3 regions of the Lysinibacillus sp. NPDC097287 genome follow, and region 1 is predicted to be linked to each of the others. Evidence: predicted binding sites of a transcription regulator. Region 1 holds the regulator's gene; each other region holds the start of a gene.
The links. The regulator LexA, encoded in region 1, represses DNA repair genes until DNA is damaged. The targets are predictions, from matches to a motif close to CGAACATATGTTCG.

Region 1 (4,684 bases):
CATGATATTGTGACATCCTTTCTCGTCCTAGATATTGTACCTTTACAGTTTAGTCAAGATTGCATAAGAAAACAATGCTTTTGTAATACTACGTGAGATTTATGAAATACTAGATCAAAAAAATGTCACATTAATTCAAGAATTTATTCTTTTTGGCTTGCTTTACCTTTTCTGGCGTTACATCATTTCCTTCTGTATCCACAATTTTCACATTTTCAATCGTATCACGCATAGTTGCACGGAACGTGTCTAAGTATTCTTGGCGAAGTGCTGTACGTTCCTTTGCTTCTGCTTCTGTTAGTTTTCCTGCTTTTGCCTTTGCAGATAATTCATTGATACGATTAATTTTTTCTTTCGATAACATTATTCCACACCTCTTTCGTACTTATACTACTACAAAAATATGCAAAAAAGATTAGAAGCGCAAATTATTTGCCTTCTAATCTTTCTTGGTGTTCTTGATATCTACGATGTACGGTTGCTTTACTAACATTAAAGCCCAAGCCTCTAAGTGTTGTAGCAATTTCTTGGAAAGTAAAACCTTTGTTACGTAGCTGGATAATTTCTTCGATTGGGACTTCTTTTCGCTCTTGCCCTTGTACGTTCCCACGGTTCGTTAGATTTTTCTCAGGGCGATAGCCGTTTTCAACAGCTCGTCTCATACCACGACGAATTTTTGCATTATGAATTTTGCGCTGATACTCTTCTACAATTGCTAAAATTTCTAACAACATCGTATCCATTTCATTTAACTGTACCGGTCCTGAATCTTGCATCGAAAAAACATCTGTTTCCGTTTTTTGCAATAAATGAAGAACCGCCATACGAGCATTACCACGACCTAAACGTGTTTCATCTTGAACGAACAGAGCATTCACGCCTTCTTCTTTAATAAAATCTAACATTTCAAGGAGTCCTTCTCGCTCAACATCATAGCCACTATGCTTGTCTTTGAAGACACCTTTTACATTGTAGTCTTGCTTTTTTGCATAGCTCACAAGTTCATCTTCTTGTCGCTCGAGTGATGAGCTTTGCGTCTCCTTTTCTGTACTAACACGGCAATAGACGACAGCCGATTGTTTTTCATTCATCATTGTTCATTTCTCGCAATTTCTATTGTATTGATGGGCCTAGCTTGATCGCCAACTACTGGAATAACTAATAACTTTCCTGCCACGATTTTTGCATCTGTTAATTCATTTTTTAGCTTAACGATTTGTATCCACTCATCTGTAGACATTTTACCACGATGTTGTTCGCCTAACGACCATAAGCTATCGCCGTGTTTGATATGAATCTCTGTATATGTAATATCTCCAGGATCGGTTATTAGGAGATATCCCGCAAATAACACGCAAGCTCCTAGTAAAATTGAAATATGTACGTTCTTTTTCATCCAACTCATTACCAATTTCCCCTTTTCGAATGTTTGTTCGGAATGTATGTTCTCATAATAAAACGAACAAATGTTTTTGTCAAACACTTTTCGAACCTATGTTTGCATACATGTTCGCATTCTGCTATACTATTTAATAAGGAAAACGAGTACATAAAAGTTAAAGAGGTGAGCATTATGAAAAAAGTTTCGAAAAGGCAAGAGGACATTTTGGCATTCATCAAAGAAGAGGTTCGCGCTAAAGGTTATCCACCATCTGTACGCGAGATTGGAGAAGCTGTAGGACTTGCTTCTAGCTCGACTGTGCACGGTCATTTAGCACGTTTAGAGCAAAAAGGCTTAATTCGCCGTGACCCGACAAAACCACGCGCTATCGAGATCCTAGAGCCTGAAGATACAATCCAAAAGCAAAGCGTCATTCATGTACCATTAGTTGGTAAAGTAACAGCAGGTTCACCGATTACAGCGATTGAAAACATTGAGGAATACTTCCCATTACCAGACACATATGGTACTAGTGAAGATCAGTTATTCATGCTAGAAATTATGGGTGAGTCAATGATTGAAGCAGGTATTTTGGACGGAGATTTAGTCATTGTAAAGCAAAAATCAACTGCGAATAACGGGGATATTGTTGTAGCAATGACAGAAGAAGACGAAGCAACAGTCAAACGCTTCTATAAAGAAAAAACACATTTCCGCCTTCAGCCTGAAAATGCAACAATGGAACCGATTATCGTGAACCAAGTTTCGATTTTAGGACAAGTAGTTGGTCTATATCGTCGCGTACACTAATAAAAGACAAAGCTGTCCCATTAGTCAGGACTTGACTGAATAGGACAGCTTTATTTGTGTTATGCTTCTCTCTTATATTTCAAACTAGCTTCTACGAATGCGTTAAATAGTTTTTTTGCGACTTCATCTCCAGCAAGTGCTTGTTCTTCTGGATGCCACTGAACAGCTAAACAAAATGGCAATGATTGATGTGATACGGCTTCGATGATCCCATCATTCGACTTCGCCACAACTTTTAATGTCTCACCCACCACATTAATCGCCTGGTGATGATATGAATTGACCGCAATTTGCTCTCGCTCAACAATTTGCATTAATACATTATCTTGCTCGATATTTACATAATGCGTTGCCACACCACGTGCTGCTTGTTGTGTATGCTTTAGCAGTTTACTACTATGATATTCCGAATCAATATCTTGATAAAGCGTGCCACCTAGTGCGACATTAAGCAATTGAATACCACGACATATCCCGAAAATCGGCATTTGTCTCGCAATCGCAGCGTTTGTCAGGGTAAGCTCAACTGTATCTCTTTCCGGGTAAATCTGCCCTAATTTTGGCGACGGCTCTGCGCCAAAATGAAATGGATGTACATCGTGACCACCAGATAGTAATAACCCGTCAGATATAGATAAAATTTGTGCGACGTCCGCCTCTACACCAAAAGGTAGTATCATCGGAATTCCGCCCGCTTCTAGTACACTCTTACTATATGCCGCATTTAAGCGCGAAGATAAATCATCCTCCGCACAAGCAGTAATTGCAATAATCGGTTTCAAAACAACATTCCCCCATTAAGTTTAATTTCTACCAAAGCCCTAAGTACCAATTTGTCATTACATCACCATAAAAATAAACAATGATCGCCGCTAGTGCAATCGACGGCCCAAATGGCACAGGCGTTTTTCTCCCCTGTCCTCGTGAACGTAAGACCACGATGCCGACAATCATACCAATAACTGCCGCTAAAAACAACGTCAGTAACGAGCCGAGTGTGCCGAGTACGAGCCCGATTAAAAAGAACAACTTGATATCCCCACCGCCCATGCCACCTCGCGATAACACAGCAATACTATATAATATGCCAAACAATACGAATGCCCCTAGTAAACTATCCCACCAAGGCGTTAACGGTGACACCATACGTCCAATTACCAGCAATGGTAAAAAGAAAAGCAGCACCTTATCAGGAATCAGCATATATGCTACATCCGACACAACAATAATAACTAATAATGAAATAAATAAAATGGCCACAGCAAACTCTGCACTAAACCCTAACTGCCAATAAGCAAACGCAAACAACACGCCTGTCACAAGCTCCATAAACGGATAAATCCACGAAATCTTTTGCCCACAACCTCGACACTTCCCAGCTAAACATAAAAACGATAGCACTGGGACTAAATCGAGCACTTTTAGTTGTCGTTGACACGTCATGCAATGTGAAGTTGGCGCCACAATCGACTCCTTCATAGGCACACGTAAACCCACCAAGTTAAAAAATGACCCAAACACAAGCCCAAACACAAAAACCATACTTGTATAAACAATTTCCACGATATCTTCCCCCTAAACTAAGAGGCGCCCATACCATTTACGTATGCGCGCCTACTCTTCATTTTTCTCCTTCATAATAGAAGGTCGTTATTTGTACATTTGCCTTCACTGTAGGATCTGCACCCTCTTGGAGTTGCTCTTCTTCTCCTGGTGAAGAGATACTTAACGTATCAATTTTCATAATACGTTCAATTTGCTCTATTTCTTGTAAGAAATCTTGTAAAGCTTGCAGATCAAGTGCTGCGATATCAATACTAAACGTGACAAGCTTTAATTGCTCTGGCAAAGATTCCTTTGCGATAGTCGAAACAGGTAGCTCATCAGTTGTGGCCACTGTCTCTCCCCCTGTTTGCTGAGTATCAGTTGTATTTCCGTCTGTTGCAGATGCACCCTGAGCTACTTCCTCATCCATTACAGGTGCGTTGGGATCCGTAATTGTGGAATCTACAACCAGTGAATCATAGTTATTGAAACTAATCGATTCTACCAACGTACCCGTTACTGCTTCAATTTCCGCTATAGCTAAAAGTACTTTTTCTATTTCTCTCGTTTGTGGTACTTTTTGTCGTAATGTTAAACTATTTGATAGAGAAGTTTGTTGTGTCTCATCTATGAATGTAATTTGCTCTTGCAAGCTTTTAATCTCTTGATTTAAGGTACTGAGCGTACTTTCCATTGCGTTCACTTCATCTAACTTTGGTGATAGCACATAGGAATACACTGCGAACAAAATCGCAGCAATTAAAGCTGTCAAAAGAAGAATGGCTGAATTTTTACTACTTGTTATTGAATTCATCCTTCTCCCCCTTTAGCTAAATATGCATAATCGATAAACATCTTAATCGTAACCGAATAGCGTGGTATTTCTTTGAGTTTATCTTCTAATTTCTTGTCTTCCGTTTGTTCTCCAAGTGCTACTTTAAAGTTTTC
Region 2 (4,684 bases), 130 kb from region 1:
CCTTTTTTTAAGATAACATTCGCATAAATTGCTGTTTCACTCGTTGCTACTATGGCATAGGCTTTTTTAGCTCTTTCATAAAATGCAAAGCGTCCTAATTTGTATGGTGCAAATTGACTATTATCTGTCTTCCCTAGTATTTCTGCGTAGGTTGACCAAATTTCTGGTGTTTCTGTTTCTGGACCATGCATCATATACACAACAGCAAAATCAGCATAGGAATCTAAAGGGAGGAGTGTTAATACATCCTCTAGCACAGTAGGAATTGACACGCCAGATAACGGAATTGCTTTGTTTGTGTGTGAGTATGTTGGAAAATTTCCATCAGCTAGCACAATTTCATCACCATGTCCCATTTCCATTAGTACTTTTAATAACTCTGGTGAAAGCGACTTTGGGATATGCTTTAACATGATTTGCATCACCTTCTTTTTGGGTTTTATCAGCAAAAACAAAAAAATCAAAAAATATCAAACACAAAACCATTAATTACATATATGTTTTTCACAAAAGAATATGTATAAATTTTTAAAAAAATTCTTTTTTTAGACACAAAAACACCCATCAATGTGATGGGTGTTTTCAAAAATCTTATTTATCTTCCTCTAAAAGAAGTCGTAATTCTTCGTCCTCGTCTTCTTCATCATGTGCTGCAATTGTGTAGGATGCAGCGGCAATACCATAAGAAGCACGGATTTTATTGGCGATTTCCTCCAATACAGCAGTGTTCTCTTTTAAATATTGTTTGGCATTTTCGCGTCCTTGTCCTAGGCGTTCGTCACCATAAGCGTACCAAGAACCACTTTTTTGTACGATGTCTAATTCAACACCTAAATCTACAGTTTCGCCTTCTTTAGAAATACCTTCACCATACATAATATCAACTTCAGCAGTTCTAAATGGCGGTGCTACCTTGTTTTTCACGATTTTAATTTTTGTACGGTTACCCATGATGTCATTACCTTGTTTAATCGCTTCTGCACGACGAACTTCTAATCGTACTGAACTATAGAATTTAAGGGCACGACCACCAGGAGTTGTTTCTGGATTCCCGAACATCACACCAATTTTTTCACGGATTTGGTTAATGAAAATAGCAATTGTTTTAGATTTATTAATAGCACCTGATAGCTTACGTAATGCTTGTGACATTAAACGTGCTTGTAAACCAACGTGAGAGTCACCCATATCGCCCTCGATTTCAGCCTTTGGTACAAGTGCTGCTACAGAGTCGATAACGATAATATCAATGGCACCACTACGTACTAATGCTTCAGCAATTTCAAGCGCTTGTTCACCAGTATCTGGCTGAGACAGTAGTAATTCGTCAATGTTAACACCTAATTTTTGTGCATAAATTGGATCTAACGCGTGCTCAGCATCGATAAATGCTGCCTGACCACCATTTGCTTGTACTTCCGCAATCGCATGAAGTGCTACTGTTGTCTTACCAGAAGATTCTGGACCGTAAACTTCGATAATACGTCCACGAGGATAACCACCAACACCTAAAGCTGCGTCAAGTGCTAATGAACCACTTGAAGACGTTGCGATTTCTAAATCTGTTCTTTCGCCAAGTTTCATAATTGACCCTTTACCGAAATTCTTTTCAATTTGTTTTAAAGCCTGTTCTAAGGCTGCTTTACGATCACTCAATGTATTTCCTCCTTTGAAAACGTTCACTGTTTTTGTCTATCTCTACTATACTTGTTTTTGAGAAAACACGCAAGAAAAAAGCGAACGTTTATTCGATTTTTCTTCAAAATAAAAATTTGGATAAGTTTTCCCTATCCAAATTCTCATTTTCAAATATTTCGTTATCGTTTTGAAAAGCCTCGTTCCACAAGCAATTGCATTAAGTAATGACAGGTAAACTTCACCGCTCGCAAACGATTTGTATTACGCATGCCCGATAAATGCAGTAAGTACGTAATTGGTTCTTCATCATCAATAGCGATACCAATCCATACAGTTCCTACTGGCTGATGATCATGTGCTGTTGGACCAGCTGCACCAGTAAGCCCGATACCAATATTCGTGTTGAATTTGGCGCGAACTGCACTAGCCATTGCAGATGCACATTCACTACTGACAATGCCATGTGTATCTAATAATTCCTTGGAGATACCAAGTTGCTTCACCTTTGTATCTTCTGTATACGTGACAACCCCGCCAATGAGCGTTCCTCCTACACCGGGAATTTCAGCAAGCTCTGATTGAAATAAACCTGCTGTTAAGCTTTCCGCTGCAGAAATCGTGAGCTCATTATCTAACAGCATTTCCACTGTTTTAGATGCTAGAGAATCATCGTCAGTACCATATTGGTAATCGCCAACAATTGCTTGGATTTCAGCCACTTTCTCCGCAATGAGCTGCTGTGCTTCACCTTCTGTTTCTGCCTTTGCTGTCACACGTAATGTCACTTCACCGTCAGATGCAAGGGGTGCAACTGTTGGATTAGTTTGCGCATCTAAAATATCTTGGACGCGATCTTCTAACTCTGCCTCACCAATGCCATAAAAGCGCATTACATGAGATGAGATAACCCCACCAGCATTTAACAAAGATACAAGCTTTGGTTTTGCTTCAAATTGGAACATTGGCTCCAACTCTTTCGGAGGACCTGGCAGCAAAATATATGTACGCCCATCCTTTGTGAGAATCATCCCAGGAGCCATTCCATGATGGTTTGCTAGTACATCACTACTCGCTAACACAAGTGCCTGCTTCCGATTGTTATCTGTCATTGCCCGACCACGTTTTGCAAAAAAATGTTCTATCGAAGTTAGAGCAACTTCATCAAATACCAAATCGACACCTAAATGACGTGCAATGGCCTCCTTCGTTAAATCATCTTTCGTTGGCCCAAGCCCACCAGAGAAAATAATACAATCCGCTCGCGATTCTGCTACTTTAATCGCTTCTACTAAGCGGTTTGAATTATCTCCGACCACAGTATGATAAAATACGTTAATCCCAAGCTCCGACAGTTGACTAGAAATAAATTTTGCATTGGTATTCGTAATTTGACCCAAAAGTAACTCTGAACCAACCGCAATGATTTCAGCATTCATGATCCACAAGACCCCTCTTATTTAGACTCAAGTAACACACGACGATTTAAATAGAAATAATCCCATCCAGACCAAAGTGTAAAGAACAGTGCAATATATAACATAATTGTATCAAACGGGATACCTATTAATGTAAAAATTGTATTGTGTAAAATTGCAGCTGCAATGGCAACAATTTGTGCCCAAGTTTTAATCTTCCCAAGTTGGTTCGCCGCTACGACTTCGCCACCACCAGCTAAAATTAAACGTAATCCAGTTACAGCAAACTCTCTGCTAATAATGATAATAATCACCCAAGCTGGAGCCATACCAAGCTCAACCATTAAAATAAAGGCCGCGGATACAAGTAATTTATCTGCAAGTGGATCTAAAAACTTTCCAAACGTTGTGACAAGGTTATATTTTCTTGCATAATAGCCATCTACCCAGTCTGTTGTAGAAGCAATAATAAAAATAAGAGCACCAATAAAATGATGGACAGGCATTTCTGCACCAAATAACGTCATTGTACCCCAGCCAAAGTCAAACATCATAACAATGACAAAGAACGGAATGAGTAAAATACGAGAAATGGTAATTTTATTTGGAATATTCATTTTTCTAACACCTTTCATGATGAAAGAAAGTAGTCACCCTTAGATGACTACTGTTCTTTATTGAAATTGATGACGATGTTTTGCGTTACTATTTGTTGCGCATATGGTAAAAGCTCGTCATTAATATAAACTTTTGCTTGTGTTGAATTCCCTAGACGAATACGTACATAATTTTGAGCTGTTGCATCTAGCGTTACAACTTCTCCTGCGTTATACACGCGTGTATCTGTTAGCAACTCATTTTGATTTTGATCGCGAACCCCAACAAAAGTAGGACCTGAAATCTCAACTTTGATATTGAATACATCAGTACCTGTTAATGTATATGATGTTGTATCACCGTCTGCTTCAATTGTACCAGGAGAAATAGCTTGTTTACTTTCTTCTACATCTTCTTCTATATCGTCTTCAGGTTTATCATCATTAGTATCATTAATTGCATTTTCTTTTTCTTGTTTTTCTAGTTTTTCTTTGTCGCTATCAATTGGTTTAGGGTTTTTATCATATACCACCTCTGGTGGTTTTTCTTCTATAATCGGTGTACCGGCATTGCTTTTTGATTGCCATAATATCCAAATCGCTACAATAATAACAATAATAAATAAACCGACAATTATTTTAGGCATCGATTCTAACATTTTATTAGAAGGACCCTTCGTAATTTTTCTTCTACTTGGACTCTGTGACATTGCTTGTGACACCTGCCCATTTTGAGCTCCCGGCACATCATTTTTATATGTTTCTAATAACTCTTCAGCATTTAAACCAACAGCTTCTGCGTATTGCTTTATAAATGCTCGAACATAAAATGAGCCTGGCATCATTGAATAGTTGCCTTCTTCAATGCCCATTAAATAACGTTTTTGAATTTTCGTTATTTCTTGTAAATCATCTAAACTGTAGCCTTTGGACAGTCTCGCCTCTTTCAGTCGAGTACCTAATTCAGTCACACTTAACACCTACTTTAATATCAAATTCACCTTGGCTAATTTGAAGCCCAAATTTTGAATCGTG
Region 3 (4,684 bases), on a different contig from region 1:
CCATAATGGAAGCTGTGATTTCGCCGTAAATGGGATGTTCGACAATCACGTTCTTTACTGTGCCCCCACGGTCGACAATTGTAAGGAGTTCATCTTTTGCATCTTCAGAAGAATGGAAGCAAGGAATCGTGCGTTCAACAGTTTGAGTGAGTTGATCTGGATGCATGTATAGATAGCCTTGGCTTGTTGCAATGATTGGCTCATTTCTAGCTTTTAAAAGTGTCATGTCATTCACGATGACTTGTCTAGAAACATTCGCGAATTTCGCTAAATCTGTCCCTGTAATGGGTGCCTTGCTTTTTTGTAATTGTATAAGAAGTTGCAGTCGGCGTTCTTCGCCTAACATTTTTTTCATAAGAGATCACCTCTGCCAGTAATGAAGGAAACCAATTCCTTAGTGCTTAGTGTAACATGAAGCTTTTGGGTTATGCGTGAATTTTTTGTATCCAATTGGAGATTCGCACATATGATACGTAAGAGAGGAAGGGAGGAAGAAAGTGCGTATTCATATTGTTAAAAAGGGAGATACATTGTGGAAGATTGCCAAAGAGTACGGCATTTCGTTTGAAGATTTGAAACGGCTCAACGTCCATCTTGCCAACCCCGATTATATTGTGCCCGGCATGGAGATTATTTTGCCTGAAAAAATACACAAAGCACCTGCTCAACCAACGCATCATGTAAAAGAAGCACCTGTTCATCCAACACATCATGTAAAAGAAGCACCTGTTCAACCAACGCATCATGTAAAGGAAAGTGTTAAAAAGGAGGAGCCGAGACCTCTGCCGGCGCCACCGCCAAGACCAGAGCCACAAATGATCCCGATACCATTCCCGATGCCAATGCCTATGCAGCAACCACAGATGATGTGGATGCAACCGCCACTAGAGATGAACTGGAATCAGCAATTAGTTATGCCACAAATGGAACATCCAGCTTTACCGCCAATCCAGATTCACACACCAGCACCACAACCAGCACCAGCACCACCAGTTACTAAACCAACTCCGCCACAACCAGCACCCCCACCACCAATGAATATCATGCCACAAATGCCGCAGGTACCACATTGTCCGAGTTGTCATCAACCGCAAATGCACATGATGCCACATTGTTCGAGTTGCCACCAACCACAAATGCACATGATGCCACAGGTACCGCATTGTTCGAGTTGCCACCAACCAATACATCATCAGATGATTTGGCCAATGCCGCCGATGCAAATGCCAATGCCACCACAAGGGATGCCATGTCCGATGCCAATGCCAATGCCACCACAAGAAGCACCATGCCCAATGCCTGCCTATGATATCGCAGGTGCTGGTAAATTCCAAGAATCGAGCTCATTTTCTTCTTTATTTAATGTAAACCACCATCAACACCACCACCATCAGCAAATGGAACAACCTTGTGAACCGCAACCACCAATGATGCCGAATTGGCAATTTGATCAATGTCACTGTCAACCGCCATGCCCACCATTTGCGCCATGGATGCCACCGCAACATTTCCCCGGTGGGATGACGCCTTATCGATGGTGAAAACGTGTATATCGTTGAGGAATTAAAGCCTAATATCTGGAAGTATAAATATGAATCCAATTATTATTTTGTGAAAAGAGCGAAGCAATTAGAAGTTGCTGAAAAAGTAAGAACGATTCATCAGCAACTAGCTCATTTTGAGCCTTCGCTTGCATTACCGTTAGTACCGAGTGATGATGAACAACTTATTGTGCAATTATGGCAAGAAGGTAGTCATAGTGCAGATTTCTCGAAGAAAAAGGATCGACAGCAATCGCTTGATTTATTAATTTCATTGCATGATTCGTCTAGAAATATTGCTTGGCAACAAGTGCAAGGATTGCACCAACACTCACAACTATTAAAATGGCAAATGCGTTTGATGCGCTTTAAAAGTCGACGCAATGAGATACGTGCGTTTTTAACGAAAGAAGAGGTTGCACAAATACTCAAATATAGCGAAAAAGCGATACGACTTATTGAAATGGAAGATGTGCAGGAAAAGGAATTAACGCTATTGCATGGAGATGTGGTGCATCATAATTTTCTATGGTGCACTGATGGGGAACTACGTTTTATAGATTTTGACTTGGCTCATTTAGGTGAGGCAGATGATGAATATATCTTATGGCTACACCGAGTATTGCCGGCAGTGGATTATGATTTAGAAAAGTTATTGGTCGAATTACCACAACTGAAGCGCTTAGATAAAAGAAAACTACATCGATTAAAATTTCCTAATGAGCTATTACGTGAATGGTTGTATGTGTTGGATTTACCACTAAATCAACAGATGGTGTTTTTAGATTATTTACTACCATTTACGAAACGCGCGCTCACATATTGGCCAAGATTGTGGTACGATAGTGATAGATTTGTAGAGACATAATAGCATATAAAAATAGCTGAGAATGACCGTTGACATGACGGTCATTCTTTTTCCCATTGGTTGTAAAGAGGGTACTTTCACCTTTTCTTTTTGTCGAGCATTCGTTCGCTATATGCTATAATCGATAACGATGAATGTGAGGGATTTTAGATGTATGATTATTTAAAAGGACAAGTAACACGTATTACGCCTGAATATATTGTGCTAGAGCAACACGGAATTGGCTGGCAGTTAAATACCCCAAATCCATTTGCTTTCCGTATGAGTGCAACAGAGCAGCAAATCTATGTACATTTGCATGTGCGTGAGGATGCACAGCTTTTATATGGGTTTCCGACTTTAGATCAGCGTGAGCTATTCCGCAAGCTCATTTTAGTGTCAGGTATTGGCCCTAAGGGAGCACTTGCCATTTTAGCGACAGGGAATCCACAACAAGTGATTAGCGCGATTGAACGTGAGGACGAGCCGTTCTTAGTGAAGTTCCCAGGTGTTGGGAAGAAAACTGCGCGTCAAATGATCCTCGATTTAAAAGGCAAGCTAGGCGCACTTTTAGACACGATTGAATTGCCAAGTATGGAGGATGAGTTGCCGTTATTCGGCGTCAACCCACATAAGCATGAGTTAGAAGAAGCGTTATTAGCATTAATGGCACTCGGTTATTCAGAAAAGGAATTGGACAAAATTCGTCCGCGACTTGAGGAAAATGACAGTCTGCAAACGACAGATGCGTATATGAAGCAGGCGTTACAATTGTTATTGAAATTGACATAATGAAAGGAGGGTGAGCTCATGTCGGAACGATTAATAAATGGTGAAGCAGGCACTTTTGATGAGCAATTTGAATTATCTTTACGTCCACAGCGTTTATCGCAGTATATTGGACAACATAAAGTAAAAGAAAATCTTCAAATTTTCATTGAAGCGGCAAAGCTTCGTCAGGAAAGTTTAGATCATGTGCTCTTATATGGTCCTCCTGGGCTTGGTAAGACGACGCTCGCTGCTGTAATTGCCAATGAAATGAATGTTAATGTGCGCATGACGAGTGGACCAGCGATTGAGCGACCTGGGGATTTAGCGGCAATTTTAAGCTCGCTTGAACCGGGAGACGTGTTATTTATCGATGAAATCCATCGCTTACCTCGTGCGATTGAGGAAGTATTGTATCCGGCTATGGAAGATTTCTGTCTAGATATTGTCGTTGGAAAAGGCCCTGAAGCACGTTCGGTACGATTAGATTTACCACCGTTTACACTCGTTGGAGCAACGACGAGAGCTGGGGCTTTATCAGCACCACTACGAGATCGATTTGGTGTACTTTTGCGCTTAGAATATTATGATGATGCTTCACTTGCTGAGATTGTTGTGCGCAGTGCGCATTTATTTGATGTGGAAATTGAGCAGGTAGCTGCTGGTGAAATGGCGAGACGTTCCCGTGGGACTCCGCGTATTGCAAATCGTTTATTGAAACGAGTGCGAGATTATGCACAGGTTCTCGGAGATGGTATGATTACTGATGGGCTTGCTAAACAAGCACTCGAACTGTTACAAGTTGATCCAAGAGGACTCGACCATATTGACCATAAGCTTGTAACCAATATGATTGAGCGCTTCCAAGGAGGTCCTGTAGGTCTGGATACACTGGCTGCATCTATTGGTGAAGAACGTGTGACAATTGAGGATGTGTACGAGCCATATTTAATGCAAATTGGTTTAATCCAGCGTACGCCAAGGGGACGCGTGGCTACACATCTTGCCTACGAACATTTTGGATATGAGTATCCTCAACAAACATAAAAGAAGGAAGTATTTACAATGCGTGTAGAAGATTTTGATTTTGAATTACCAGAGGAACTAATTGCGCAAACACCACTTGTGGATCGTACTGCAAGTCGTTTAATGGTTGTGACACCAGCTTCAGAGAAAGTGGAGCACCACAAATTTGCGCATATATTAGATGAGCTAAATGCAGGAGACTGCCTAGTGTTAAATGATACACGTGTATTACCAGCCCGTTTAATGGGTGTAAAAGAGGAAACAGGTGCACATATCGAAGTACTACTGTTAAAACAAACAGCTGGTACAGATGAATGGGAGACACTTGTGAAGCCTGCAAAACGAGTGAAAGTAGGCACTGTTGTTACGTTCGGTGAAGGTTTACTGACTGCCACTTGTACCGGTGAATTGGACCATGGCGGACGCTTGTTCGAATTTAAGTATGACGGTATTTTCTATGAAATTTTAGAGCAGCTTGGTGAGATGCCACTGCCTCCGTATA

Region 2: recA (recombinase RecA) is a predicted target of LexA. The motif match lies at 1,738-1,751, and genes of this name have one in related genera.
Region 3: ruvA (Holliday junction branch migration protein RuvA) is a predicted target of LexA. The motif match lies at 2,504-2,517, and genes of this name have one in related genera.

The regions. Positions count from the first base shown of each region.
Region 1 is NZ_JBIWCX010000001.1:372,677-377,360, forward strand. It holds gene tkt (transketolase) at 1-3, opposite strand, end outside; gene ACIQ2D_RS01725 (DUF896 domain-containing protein) at 131-364, opposite strand; gene ACIQ2D_RS01730 (YneB family resolvase-like protein) at 429-1,094, opposite strand; gene yneA (cell division suppressor protein YneA) at 1,091-1,405, opposite strand; gene lexA (transcriptional repressor LexA) at 1,574-2,191, shown strand; gene ACIQ2D_RS01745 (gamma-glutamyl-gamma-aminobutyrate hydrolase family protein) at 2,251-2,973, opposite strand; gene ACIQ2D_RS01750 (prepilin peptidase) at 3,002-3,754, opposite strand; gene ACIQ2D_RS01755 (potassium transporter) at 3,813-4,550, opposite strand; gene ACIQ2D_RS01760 (hypothetical protein) at 4,547-4,684, opposite strand, start outside.
Region 2 is NZ_JBIWCX010000001.1:500,350-505,033, forward strand. It holds gene ACIQ2D_RS02320 (RbsD/FucU family protein) at 1-413, opposite strand, end outside; gene recA (recombinase RecA) at 592-1,656, opposite strand; gene ACIQ2D_RS02330 (competence/damage-inducible protein A) at 1,818-3,074, opposite strand; gene pgsA (CDP-diacylglycerol--glycerol-3-phosphate 3-phosphatidyltransferase) at 3,092-3,670, opposite strand; gene ACIQ2D_RS02340 (helix-turn-helix domain-containing protein) at 3,718-4,629, opposite strand.
Region 3 is NZ_JBIWCX010000012.1:37,070-41,753, forward strand. It holds gene ACIQ2D_RS15960 (transcription repressor NadR) at 1-355, opposite strand, end outside; gene ACIQ2D_RS15965 (LysM peptidoglycan-binding domain-containing protein) at 498-1,541, shown strand; gene ACIQ2D_RS15970 (phosphotransferase) at 1,546-2,409, shown strand; gene ruvA (Holliday junction branch migration protein RuvA) at 2,560-3,180, shown strand; gene ruvB (Holliday junction branch migration DNA helicase RuvB) at 3,199-4,203, shown strand; gene queA (tRNA preQ1(34) S-adenosylmethionine ribosyltransferase-isomerase QueA) at 4,222-4,684, shown strand, end outside.